3 regions of the Kitasatospora sp. NPDC008050 genome follow, and region 2 is predicted to be linked to each of the others. Evidence: riboswitches for the same ligand, from Rfam matches in the RefSeq annotation. Region 2 holds a riboswitch; each other region holds the start of a gene.
The links. Region 2 has a riboswitch for cyclic di-AMP ahead of ACFZB9_RS31090 (hypothetical protein). Riboswitches for the same ligand answer to the same signal wherever they lie in the genome.
Positions count from the first base shown of each region.

Region 1: another riboswitch for cyclic di-AMP. It lies ahead of ACFZB9_RS30215 (M23 family metallopeptidase); the one in region 2 lies ahead of ACFZB9_RS31090 (hypothetical protein).
Region 3: another riboswitch for cyclic di-AMP. It lies ahead of ACFZB9_RS05085 (transglycosylase family protein); the one in region 2 lies ahead of ACFZB9_RS31090 (hypothetical protein).

Region 1 is NZ_JBIBIJ010000019.1:167,974-171,212, forward strand. It holds gene ACFZB9_RS30200 (TetR-like C-terminal domain-containing protein) at 1-253, opposite strand, end outside; gene ACFZB9_RS30205 (alpha/beta fold hydrolase) at 253-1,125, opposite strand; gene ACFZB9_RS30210 (YiaA/YiaB family inner membrane protein) at 1,249-1,539, opposite strand; cyclic di-AMP (ydaO/yuaA leader) riboswitch at 1,736-1,909, shown strand; gene ACFZB9_RS30215 (M23 family metallopeptidase) at 1,921-2,955, shown strand; gene ACFZB9_RS30220 (hypothetical protein) at 3,034-3,239, opposite strand, start outside.
Region 2 is NZ_JBIBIJ010000021.1:20,516-23,754, forward strand. It holds gene ACFZB9_RS31080 (response regulator transcription factor) at 1-241, shown strand, start outside; gene ACFZB9_RS31085 (ribonuclease domain-containing protein) at 332-724, opposite strand; cyclic di-AMP (ydaO/yuaA leader) riboswitch at 970-1,159, shown strand; gene ACFZB9_RS31090 (hypothetical protein) at 1,163-2,383, shown strand; gene ACFZB9_RS31095 (MFS transporter) at 2,413-3,239, opposite strand, start outside.
Region 3 is NZ_JBIBIJ010000002.1:361,370-364,608, reverse strand. It holds gene eno (phosphopyruvate hydratase) at 1-200, opposite strand, end outside; gene ACFZB9_RS05085 (transglycosylase family protein) at 399-1,280, opposite strand; cyclic di-AMP (ydaO/yuaA leader) riboswitch at 1,286-1,434, opposite strand; gene ACFZB9_RS05080 (cytochrome P450) at 1,663-2,919, opposite strand; gene ACFZB9_RS05075 (hypothetical protein) at 3,067-3,239, shown strand, end outside.

The DNA of each region.
Region 1 (3,239 bases), on a different contig from region 2:
CGTCGACCGCCGCGTCCCCGCGCAGCCCTTCGGTCGCCTGCTGGAGCCGGGCCGCCAGGTCGGTGGTGACCCTGATCGCGACCAGCCGGCGCAGCCCGCCCAGGCCGCCGGGCACGTGCTTGTAGAGCGAGGGCGCGGCGACCTTGGCCCGCAGCGCGACACCGGCCAGGGTCAGGGCGTCGGGGCCCTCGTCGTCGATCAGGCCGAGCGCGTGGTCGACGACGAGGTCGGGGGTCAGTCCGGCGCGGGGCATCAGGCAACCTCGGTGAAGAAGGGGAGCAGGGCGGCGGCGGTGGCCTCGGGGTGGTCCGTCATCGAGTAGTGCCCGGCGCCGTCGATCATCACCTTACGGGCCTTGAGCGCGGCCGCCTGGCGGTCCGCGACCAGCTCCGGGTCGGTGAAGTCGGGGTCCTTGGCGCCCATCACCACCAGCGCCGGGCAGCGCACGCCCTCGGTCCAGCCGACCGGCGCCGAGTTGCCCCGGGCGTAGCCGCGGGTGGCCTGCTTGCGGCCGGGCGTGCGCGCCGCCCGGACCTGGCGGGCGATGTACTCGGCGTGGTCGGCGGGCTTGGTGGTCGGGAACGCGATCCTGTTCAGGTAGAAGCCCCAGAACCTCGGGAAGGCGATCACCGCGCTGCCCATCACCTGGACCATCGCCCGCTTCAGCGCGCCGGCCTCGGGCTGCTCGACGAAGGCGTTCAGCAGGACGATGCCGGCCACCTTCTCGGGGGCGGTGGTGGCGGCCTTGAGCACGGTGGCGCCGGTGTAGGAGTGGCCGACCAGGACGGCCCGCCCGATGCCCAGGTGGTCGAGGAGCGCGATGACGTCCCCGGCGATCGCGGCGGGGGAGTAGTCGTCCCAGGCCAGGGAGGACTCGCCGAGGCCGCGCAGGTCCATGGTGATCACGCGGCGGCCGGCGGCGAGCAGCAGCGGGCGCAGGTAGCGGAAGCTGGCGCGCGGCTCCAGCATGCCGGGCAGCAGCACCACGGGGGTGACGTCCTCGCCGGGGGTACCGGCGCCGGATGCGTCGGCGCCGGACGTGTCGGCGCCGGACGTGTCGTCGAACGCGATGGTGCCGCCGGGGAGCTGGAGGTACTGGGTCTGCGGGGTGGTGGTGGCGTTCACGGCGGCCTCCTGGCCTGACGAACGGTGGGTGCCGGCGGCCTGCCGACACCCACAAAGCTATGGCTAATAGCCGTAGCCGTCAACCCCGCGCGAGACCTCTCTCCGTCAGCCCCCCGCGGCCCCCTACAGCCCTTCGGCCCGGAACGGATCATGCTCGGCGAGCAGCTTCTCCAGCCGGGCCTGGTCGACCCGGGTGACAATCTCGCCGGCCTCCTGCCGGTCCCGGATCACCTTGGCGAGCGTGAAGGCGGAAGTCAGTGCGTAGAGCAGGCCGACCGCGAGGAATGCCCGCATCCAGGAACTGACGGGCAGGTAGGCGATGCCCACGGCGAGGCCGCCGGTGGAGAGCGCGAAGGAGAGGATCGCCTGCAGGTAATAGGCGGACGTGGTCCGCGGTTGAACCGTGGAAGTCATGCCTGAAGGATGGCCAACTTCCGTGCCGCGCACCTGAGTACGACTACTCAGATCGGGCCCGGGCGGCGCTGTGCATGACGGGAACATGACGTCATGGGAATGTGCCCGTTCGATCGGAGCGGCTTGGAATCGCGCGCTCCTGGGATTAACGTTTGATAACGCAGCGCGGTCGGCAACGCCGTACCCGAAACGGCACCGTGCGCCGTCGCCTAATCCACGGACCAGCCTTCGGGTTGGGCCGGGAGCCGGGGAACCACGTTCCTTGGGGTGAATCGGATCGTCTTGGGCCGGATCGGTCCAGGTCGGACCGTAGGAGACCTTCCTGCTCCGAACCCGTCAGCTAACCCGGTAGGCGCGAGGGAAGGAAAGGAGCGCGCCCCCGTGGCGTTGTCGCACTCCCCGGAGAGCCACACCGAATCGGGCACCACCGGCCTGCTCGACCACCCCGGCGCGCCGGCGGACCCCGCCCGGCCGAAGGTGCCCCGGCAGGCCCGCGCCGGCGCTCCCTCCGCGAGCCTGCGGCTGGGCGGCGCCCCGACCATGGTCACCGCGATGGCCGCCGCGCTCGGCGCCACCGGTCTGTCGGCCACCGCCGCGGCCGCCGCCACCCCGGCCCCCGCGCCCGCCCCCGCGCTCACCGTCCCCGACCACGGGGCCCAGGCGCAGTCCGACGGCGCCGCGGACCCCGGCCTCGCGCTCGCCGCCCGGATCCAGCAGCAGGCCGACCAGCGCACCGCCGCCGAGGAGGCCGCCCGGCTGGAAGCCGCCAACGAGGCCGCCGCCAAGCGCGCGGCCCAGGCCGAGGCGGCCGCCCGGGCCGAGGCCGAGCACCTGGCCGGACAGCAGCGGGCCGGACAGCAGCGGGCCGAGCAGGAGCGGGCCGAACAGCAGCAGGCCGCCCGGGCCCAGGCCGCGGCAGCCGCCCAGGCCGAGCAGGAGCACGCGGCCGCGCAGGCCGCAGCCGAGCAGGCCAAGGCCGCGGCCGAGCCGATCGCCGCCCGCCTGCCGCTCGCCAAGTACACGGTGGCCGCGTCCGGTTCGCCGTGGGCCGCGCTGCAGACCGGCCTGGACTTCGTCGCCGCCGTCGGCACCCCGGTCGGCGCGGTCAGCGGCGGCACCGTCAGCTCGGCCGGCTGGTCCGGCGCCTACGGCTACCGGGTCGTCCAGACCCTGCCGGACGGCACCGAGCTCTGGTACTGCCATCTGGCCTCGATCGCCGTGACCGCCGGCCAGGTCGCCCCCGGCACGGTGCTCGGCACGGTCGGCGCGACCGGCGCCGCCCCGAGCCTTCGCCCGGGCGCTGCTCCCATCGGCCCGCACCTGCGCCTGGAGGTCCGCCCGGGCGGCGGCGCCCCGGTCGACCCGGCCGCCTGGCTGGCCGCCCACGGCGCCACCGTCCGAGCCGTCACCGTCTGAGCCGTCGCTGTCCGAGCCGTCACTGTCTGGGCCGTCACTGTCCGACTGGGCCAGGCGCAGTGCCCGGCCGGGTGGGCGCTACGCCTGCGCCTCGTCGTCCGTCCACAGTCCGAGGTCGGGCAGGTCCACCAGCCCGCGCCGCACGATGTAGCCGTCCACCTCCGCCGCGCCCGGCTCCGGCGCCAGGTCCTGGTACTCCGTCAGCAGCAGCTCCGGCAGTGCGGGCACGGTCCACTCGCCGAGCAGTCGCAGCGCCTCGGCCTGCACGGCCACCTCGAAGGCCG
Region 2 (3,239 bases):
GCGGGCCCGCCTCACCCACGGCCTGGAGCGGCTGGCGCCGCCGCGGGTGCCGGTCGCCGACCTCACCGCGCGCGAGGCAGCCGTGCTGGACCTGCTCGCGGACGGCCTGACGGACCAGCAGATCGGTCGTCGCCTCGCGGTCTCCGCCCGCACCGTGGACAAGCACCTGGAACACGCCTACGCCAAGCTGCGGGTGCACAACCGGGTGGCGGCCGCGGCCGCCTGGCGCGCCGCCGGCTGACAGACGGCCTGGGCCCCGGCTGTCGCGCCGGGGCCCAGGCCGTGTCGGGGCCATTTCAGGGCCGCTTCAGGGCCGCTGCGGGGCCGCTTTTCAGCAGCTGAAGTCGACCAGCGAGAAGGACGCGTAGTGGTCGGAGGTGTAGTAGTCCGACCCGTCCTCACCGGTGATGATTCTGCGGGTGCCACGGGTGGGGGCACCCGGAGTGACGACCGTGTACTCGTGGTAGTAGCCGTACGACTCGCTGGGCAGCACGCCCTCGCGGTTCTGGAAGGTCTCGCCGTCCTCGGAGTACGGGAACGGGCCGCCCTGGGCGATCAGGTTCAGGGTGTCGTCCGCCTGGCTCGGCAGCGCCGACTGGCAGATGGAGCCGCTGACGTCCGCGTGGGCGTCGGCGGCGAAGACGGCGGTGGGGGCCAGGGTGAGCATGCTCACGGTGACCACGGCGGCGGCACGCGACTTCAACGCGCGTAGAAGTGTCTGCATGGCAAGCAGTCTGGGGCAGCGTCAGGAAGCCTGGGAAGGTGCTGGGAGCGGGCCGGCAGAGTCTTCATGTCCACGTAACTGAGCGGCGGTCCAGGTGATGCGGCGGCGTCGCTTTTGCGAGGGGTGGGGCTCGTGTGACTCGCCTGACATTGATGATGATCACGTCATCTGCCTACCCTGCTGGCGCCCGCCACCCAGCGGCGGGCCCAGCCTCCGGGACCGCCGAGTCCTGCCTGCCGGTGGCCGGCCCCAGAGCACCGCACCAGGCAGGAGCGGGGGACCCAGGTAGTGCCGCCGTGCCCCCGCCCGCCTGCGCCCGCAGGCCCAGGAAGCACGCCCGGCTAGGGGTGAAGCCGTCACCTGAGACCGGTGCCGGCCGGGCCATCTTGCGGCCCGAACCCGACAGCTCACCTCGTAGGCGTCGCAAGAGGACTCCCCGTGATACGCACGTCCACCCCGCTGCGCCTCGGCGTCGTCGCCGGAGCGCTCGGCCTGCTCGCGGTGCCCGTGGTCGGTCAGGCCGACGCCTGGGCCCGCACGTCCGCCACCACCGCCGTGCCCCAGGTCACCCAGGACCGGCTGACCCCCACCACGGCCACCGCCGGTGCCTCGACCACCGCCGCGCTCACCGTGCACGCCGCCTCCTGCTTCACCGCGAAGACGGTGGGGGTCGGGGTGCGCGACGCCGCCGGGAACAACCTGGACTTCCCCGGGAACCTCGGCAACCAGCAGATCTGCCCGAGCGGGCTCTCGCTGACCACAGGCGCGCGCAGCTTCCCGGCGGGGACGTACCAGATGTTCGGTTTCTTCCAGGACCAGGCGGGTGCCTGGCACAACCTGACCACCCAGACCCTCACGGTCGCGGCGGCCGGCACGTCCACCCCCGCTCCCGCACCCGCACCCGCACCCGCGCCCACCCCGGCCCCCACCCCGACGCCCGTGCCGTCGCCGTCGCCGAGCACCAGTGGTTCACCGGTCGCCGGCAAGGCGCTGACCTGGTCGGACGAGTTCAACGGCCCGCTGGACTCCACCAAGTGGAACGACAGCACCACCACCGCGTACAAGTACGGCAACCACAACCCGGACGACAACAAGCTCGACTGGCTCGACCCGTCCGACGTCTCGGTGGCGAACGGCGTGGCCACCTTCACCGCCCAGCCCTCCGGTCACACCCTGGAGAACGGCAAGCAGGCGTGGACCACCGGCCTGCTCACCACCGAGGGCACCCAGCAGGGCTTCAAGGTGAAGACCGGTGACTACGCCGAGGCCCGGGTGCAGATGCCCTCCGCGCCGGGTGCCTGGCCCGCGCTGTGGACCTGGTCGAACGGCGGCAGCGAGATCGACTCGTTCGAGTACCACCCGGACAACCCGAACCTGCTGGAGCTGACCAACCACGTCAACCCGGCGCACGACTACCTGACCGACGCCACCGACGTGAAGCCCGGCCAGTGGGTCACCATCGGCACCTACTACGGCGCCAACTCCGTCGACTGGTACGTGAACGGGGTCAAGGTCTACTCGGACAACACCGGGGTCGGGGCCAACTGGTCCGCCAGCCTGATCCTCAACCTGTCGATCAGCGCCGGTCAGTACCACCCCGCCCCGAGCGGCTCCACCCCGATCACCTTCGCGGCGGACTACGTGCGGGTCTACCGCTAGACGCCGGCCTCCTGGCCGTGGACGGCGGCCTAGGCCTCGACGCCGGCCTCCTGGCCGTGGACGGCGGAGAGCGGGGCGGCCAACTCCTCCAGGGAGAGCCGCTCCGCTCGGACGCCGATCGCCGCCTCCACCAGCCCGGCGGCCACCATCAGCGAGGCGCCGATGCAGAAGGCGAGCGTGGTGTCGGCGGGTTTGCCGCTGTTCACCAGGCCGTTGAAGAGCAGCGGGCCGGTGATGCCGCCCAGCGCCGTGCCCACCGCGTAGAAGAACGCGATGCACAGCGCCCGCACCTCCAGCGGGAAGACCTCGCTCACCGTCAGGTAGGCGGCGCTGGCGCCGGCCGAGGCGAAGAACAGCACGCCCACCCAACAGGCCGTCATGGTACTGGCGTTGAGCAGACCCTGCTGGAAGAGCGCGGCCGTGCCGAAGAGCAGCACCCCCGACAGCACATACGTTCCGGCGATCATCGGCTTGCGGCCGACGCTGTCGAAGAGGTGACCGAGCAGCAGCGGGCCGCAGAAGTTCCCCACCGCGATCACGGCGAAGTAGTAGCCGGTGTCGCCCTGCGCGACGTTGAAGTAGGTCGTCAGGATCACGGCGTAGCCGAAGGTGACCGAGTTGTAGAGGAAGGCCTGGCCGACGAAGAGCGACAGGCCCAGTGCGGTGCGCTTGGGATAGCTGCGGAAGACCGTGCGGGCCACCGTGGTGGAGCTGACCGGGCCCTGCTCCCGGACCGTCACCCAGCCCTCGGGGGCCGGCAGCGGCTCGCCGGTCTGCTCGGTGACGGTCCGTTCGATCTCGTCGACCAGTTGCTCCGCCTCCTCGCCCCGCCCGTGGGTGAAGAGCCAGCGCGGGC
Region 3 (3,239 bases), on a different contig from region 2:
GCCTTCTCCACGCCCTTGCCGAAGTAGCGGTTCTTGTCACCGTCGCGCAGCTCCAGCGCCTCGAACGCGCCGGTGGAGGCGCCGGACGGGACAGCGGCACGGCCGGTGCTGCCGTCGTCGAGGCCGACCTCGACCTCGACCGTGGGGTTGCCGCGCGAGTCGAGAATCTCACGGGCGACGACGACATCAATGGACGGCACGAGGCATCTCCTAGGCGGAAGCGGTCCTGCGGACGTGGAACGGAGTCGTTACGACCAGAGCCTAACCGCACCGGCCCCCGGGGCCATCCAGGCCTGGGTCCCGTCTCACGGTGTGGCTCCGGTACCCACGAGTAGTTCACCCGAAAGCGCGCGGGGCGTCGCCCGGGCCGTCGCCCGGGGCGCCCCGCGCACGGTTCGTCAGCCGAAGCGCAGCTGCTGGCCCGGCATGATCAGGTTCGGATCGCCGCCCACCGTCGAGTGGTTGGCCTGGTAGAGCTGCTGCCAGCCGCCGCTCAGGTGCTGGGCCTGGGCGATGGTGGAGAGGGTGTCACCGGCCTGCACGGTGTAGCCGTGACCCGCCGGGGCACCGGTCTGCGCGGTGGGCGCGGCGGCGGCCGGGGCCTGGGCCGGCACCTGGACGGGGGTCTGGACCTGGACGGGCGCCTGGGCCGGGGCGGCGAACTGGTTGTAGACGCTCTGGTGGCTGGTCCAGTACCAGCCGCCGTCCTTCTCGTACCAGAACACCTTGCCGCCCGCGTCCCAGCCGGCCTGGCCCGGGAAGCTCGGGGTGGCCGACTGCTGAGGCTGCGTCTGCTGCTGGGCCTGCGGCTTCGACTGCTGGGCCGTCGGCTGCGCCTGCGACGCGCTCTGCTGCTGGGCGGCGCCCGAGTCGGCGCTCGCGTCGACGCCGGCCGGCGCCCCGCCCTTGCTCAGCCCGGCCTTGACCGAGCAGACCGGCCAGGCACCCGGGCCCTGGTCCGCCAGCACCCGCTCGGCGACCGAGATCTGCTGGGCCTTGCTGGCCTGGTTGGCCTGCGCGGCGTACTGGGTGCCGCCGTAGGCGGCCCAGGTCGAGGAGGTGAACTGCAGGCCGCCGTAGAAACCGTTGTGGGTGTCGATCGACCAGTTGTTGGTGCTCTCGCAGTTGGCGACCTGGTCCCAGACCGAGACCGGAGCAGCGTGTGCGCTGGTCGCGGTGAGCAGCGGGACCGCCAGACCGACACCGGCGACGCCGGCCGCGGCGATCGCCTTCTCGGTCTGGGTACGACGGCGGTGCCGGCCGTTGCCAGTGAGCAGCATGAAGCTATCCCTCTCCGCACGCCTGCGAGGTGAGCTGTCGGGTTCGGGCCCGTGAGGTTGGCCCGGCCGCTGACGCGGCTTCACCCCTAGCCGTGGGAGACGGCAGAAAATCCTGGGTCCCCCGCCCCTGCCCGGGTGTCGGTCGGTGTCCCGGCAGCGCGGCGGGCAGGACTCGGCGTTCCGCGCTTCGGGGTTCGCAGCAGCGAACTCCAGGGAGGGTAAGCAGATTGACGGACCGATCACAAGCTCATATCGCGTACATCACATCAAAATTACGGAGTGCGGTCGATCGCCTACCAACAGGTCTTGTTTGTCCGGATTGATGGGCATTCAAACCGCACAGGAGAACGGTCTTCGACACGCCGTCAGAACTGCCGTTCCGTCACTTGCCCGACAACTCGGGCGTAAACGAAACAGGGAGTTCGCGCAGGCCACGCATGATCAGACCGCCACGCCAGCGCAGTTCGGCCGGGTCCGCGGCCAGCTGGAGGTCGGGCAGCCGGGTCAGCAGGGTGGCCAGCGCACGCTGGCCCTCAAGTCGGGCCAGCGGCGCGCCGATGCAGTAGTGGATGCCGTGTCCGAAGCCGAGGTGCGGGTTGTCCCGGCGGGCCAGGTCCAGGGTGTCCGGGCGGTCGAACCTGGCCGGGTCCCGGTCGGCCGCCGCGAGCACCACCAACACCGGGTCCCCCACCGGGATCTCCACCCCGCCGATGGTCAGCGGTGCGGTGGCGAACCGCCAGGTGGCCAGCTCCACCGGGCCGTCGAAGCGCAGCAACTCCTCGATGCCGGTGGCCAGCAGCTCGCTCTCGCCGCGCACGATGGACTCCTGCAGCCGGGCCCGCTGCAGCGACTGGTTCATCAGCGAGTACAGGCCGTTGCCGATCAGGTTGACGGTGGTCTCGAACCCCGCGAAGAGCAGGATGAACGCCATCGCCGCGGCCTCGTTCTCGGTGAGGTGCTCGCCGTGGTCGCCGGCCCGGATCAGCCCCGAGATCAGGTCGTCCCCGAGGTCGGCCCGCTTACGGTGGATCAGCTCCGCCAGGTAGGTCCGCATCCGCTTGACCGCGCGCGCCACGCCGCCGCGCGGGCCGCCGCCATGTCGGATCATCATCCCGGCCCAGTCCCGGAAGTCGTCCTGGTCCTCGGCCGGCACGCCGAGCAGATCGCAGATCGCGTAGATCGGCAGCGGGAAGGCGAACTCGTGGATCAGGTCGGCCGAGCCACGCGCCGCGAAGCCGTCGATCAGCCGGTCCGTCAGCTGCTGCACCCGGGGCTCGAACTCGGCCACCGTACGCGGGGTGAAGGCCTTGGAGACCAGCCGGCGCAGCCGGGTGTGGTCGGGCGGGTCGATGTTCAGCAGGTGCGTCATCAGGTCCGCCTGACGCTCCCCCGGGATCCCCACCCGTCCCGTGCGGTGCGCCTGCTCACTGTGGTGCGCCGGGTTCTTGGAGAGCCGGGCGTCGGCCAGCGCCTGCCGGGCGTCCACATATCGGGTGACCAGCCAGGCGTCAACCCCGCTCGGCAGGGTGGTGCGGTGCACCGGCGCGTGTTCCCGCAGCCAGGCGTACGCCGGGTAGGGGTCGGCCGCGAACTCCCAGGTGAAGAGGGTGGGCGGGGGCGAATCAGGCTGGTCGGACATGTTCTGACCGTATCCGGTCCCCGGGAGGAGTGAGTCTGGTCACCTGGCGGGTAATCCCTGTTGCGGAGGGTCAGCTGGAGCCTACGATCCTCCGATACGTGGTGGTGGGCCCCGCAGTGCGGCGGTGCCCCCAGGGAGGAGCAGGCCATGCGGGTAGCCGGGGCAGTGGTGGTTATCGCGGTACTCAACGGCGGCGACGGCGACGGGCCGGCCCGTCGGTTCGCCGCGGCGGGCGCCGCCGGCCTGCTGATCGCCGACCCCCGGGTCGGGGTCGCCGAGGACCTGGCCACCGCCCTGGACCGGATCGGCTGCCCGGTGAT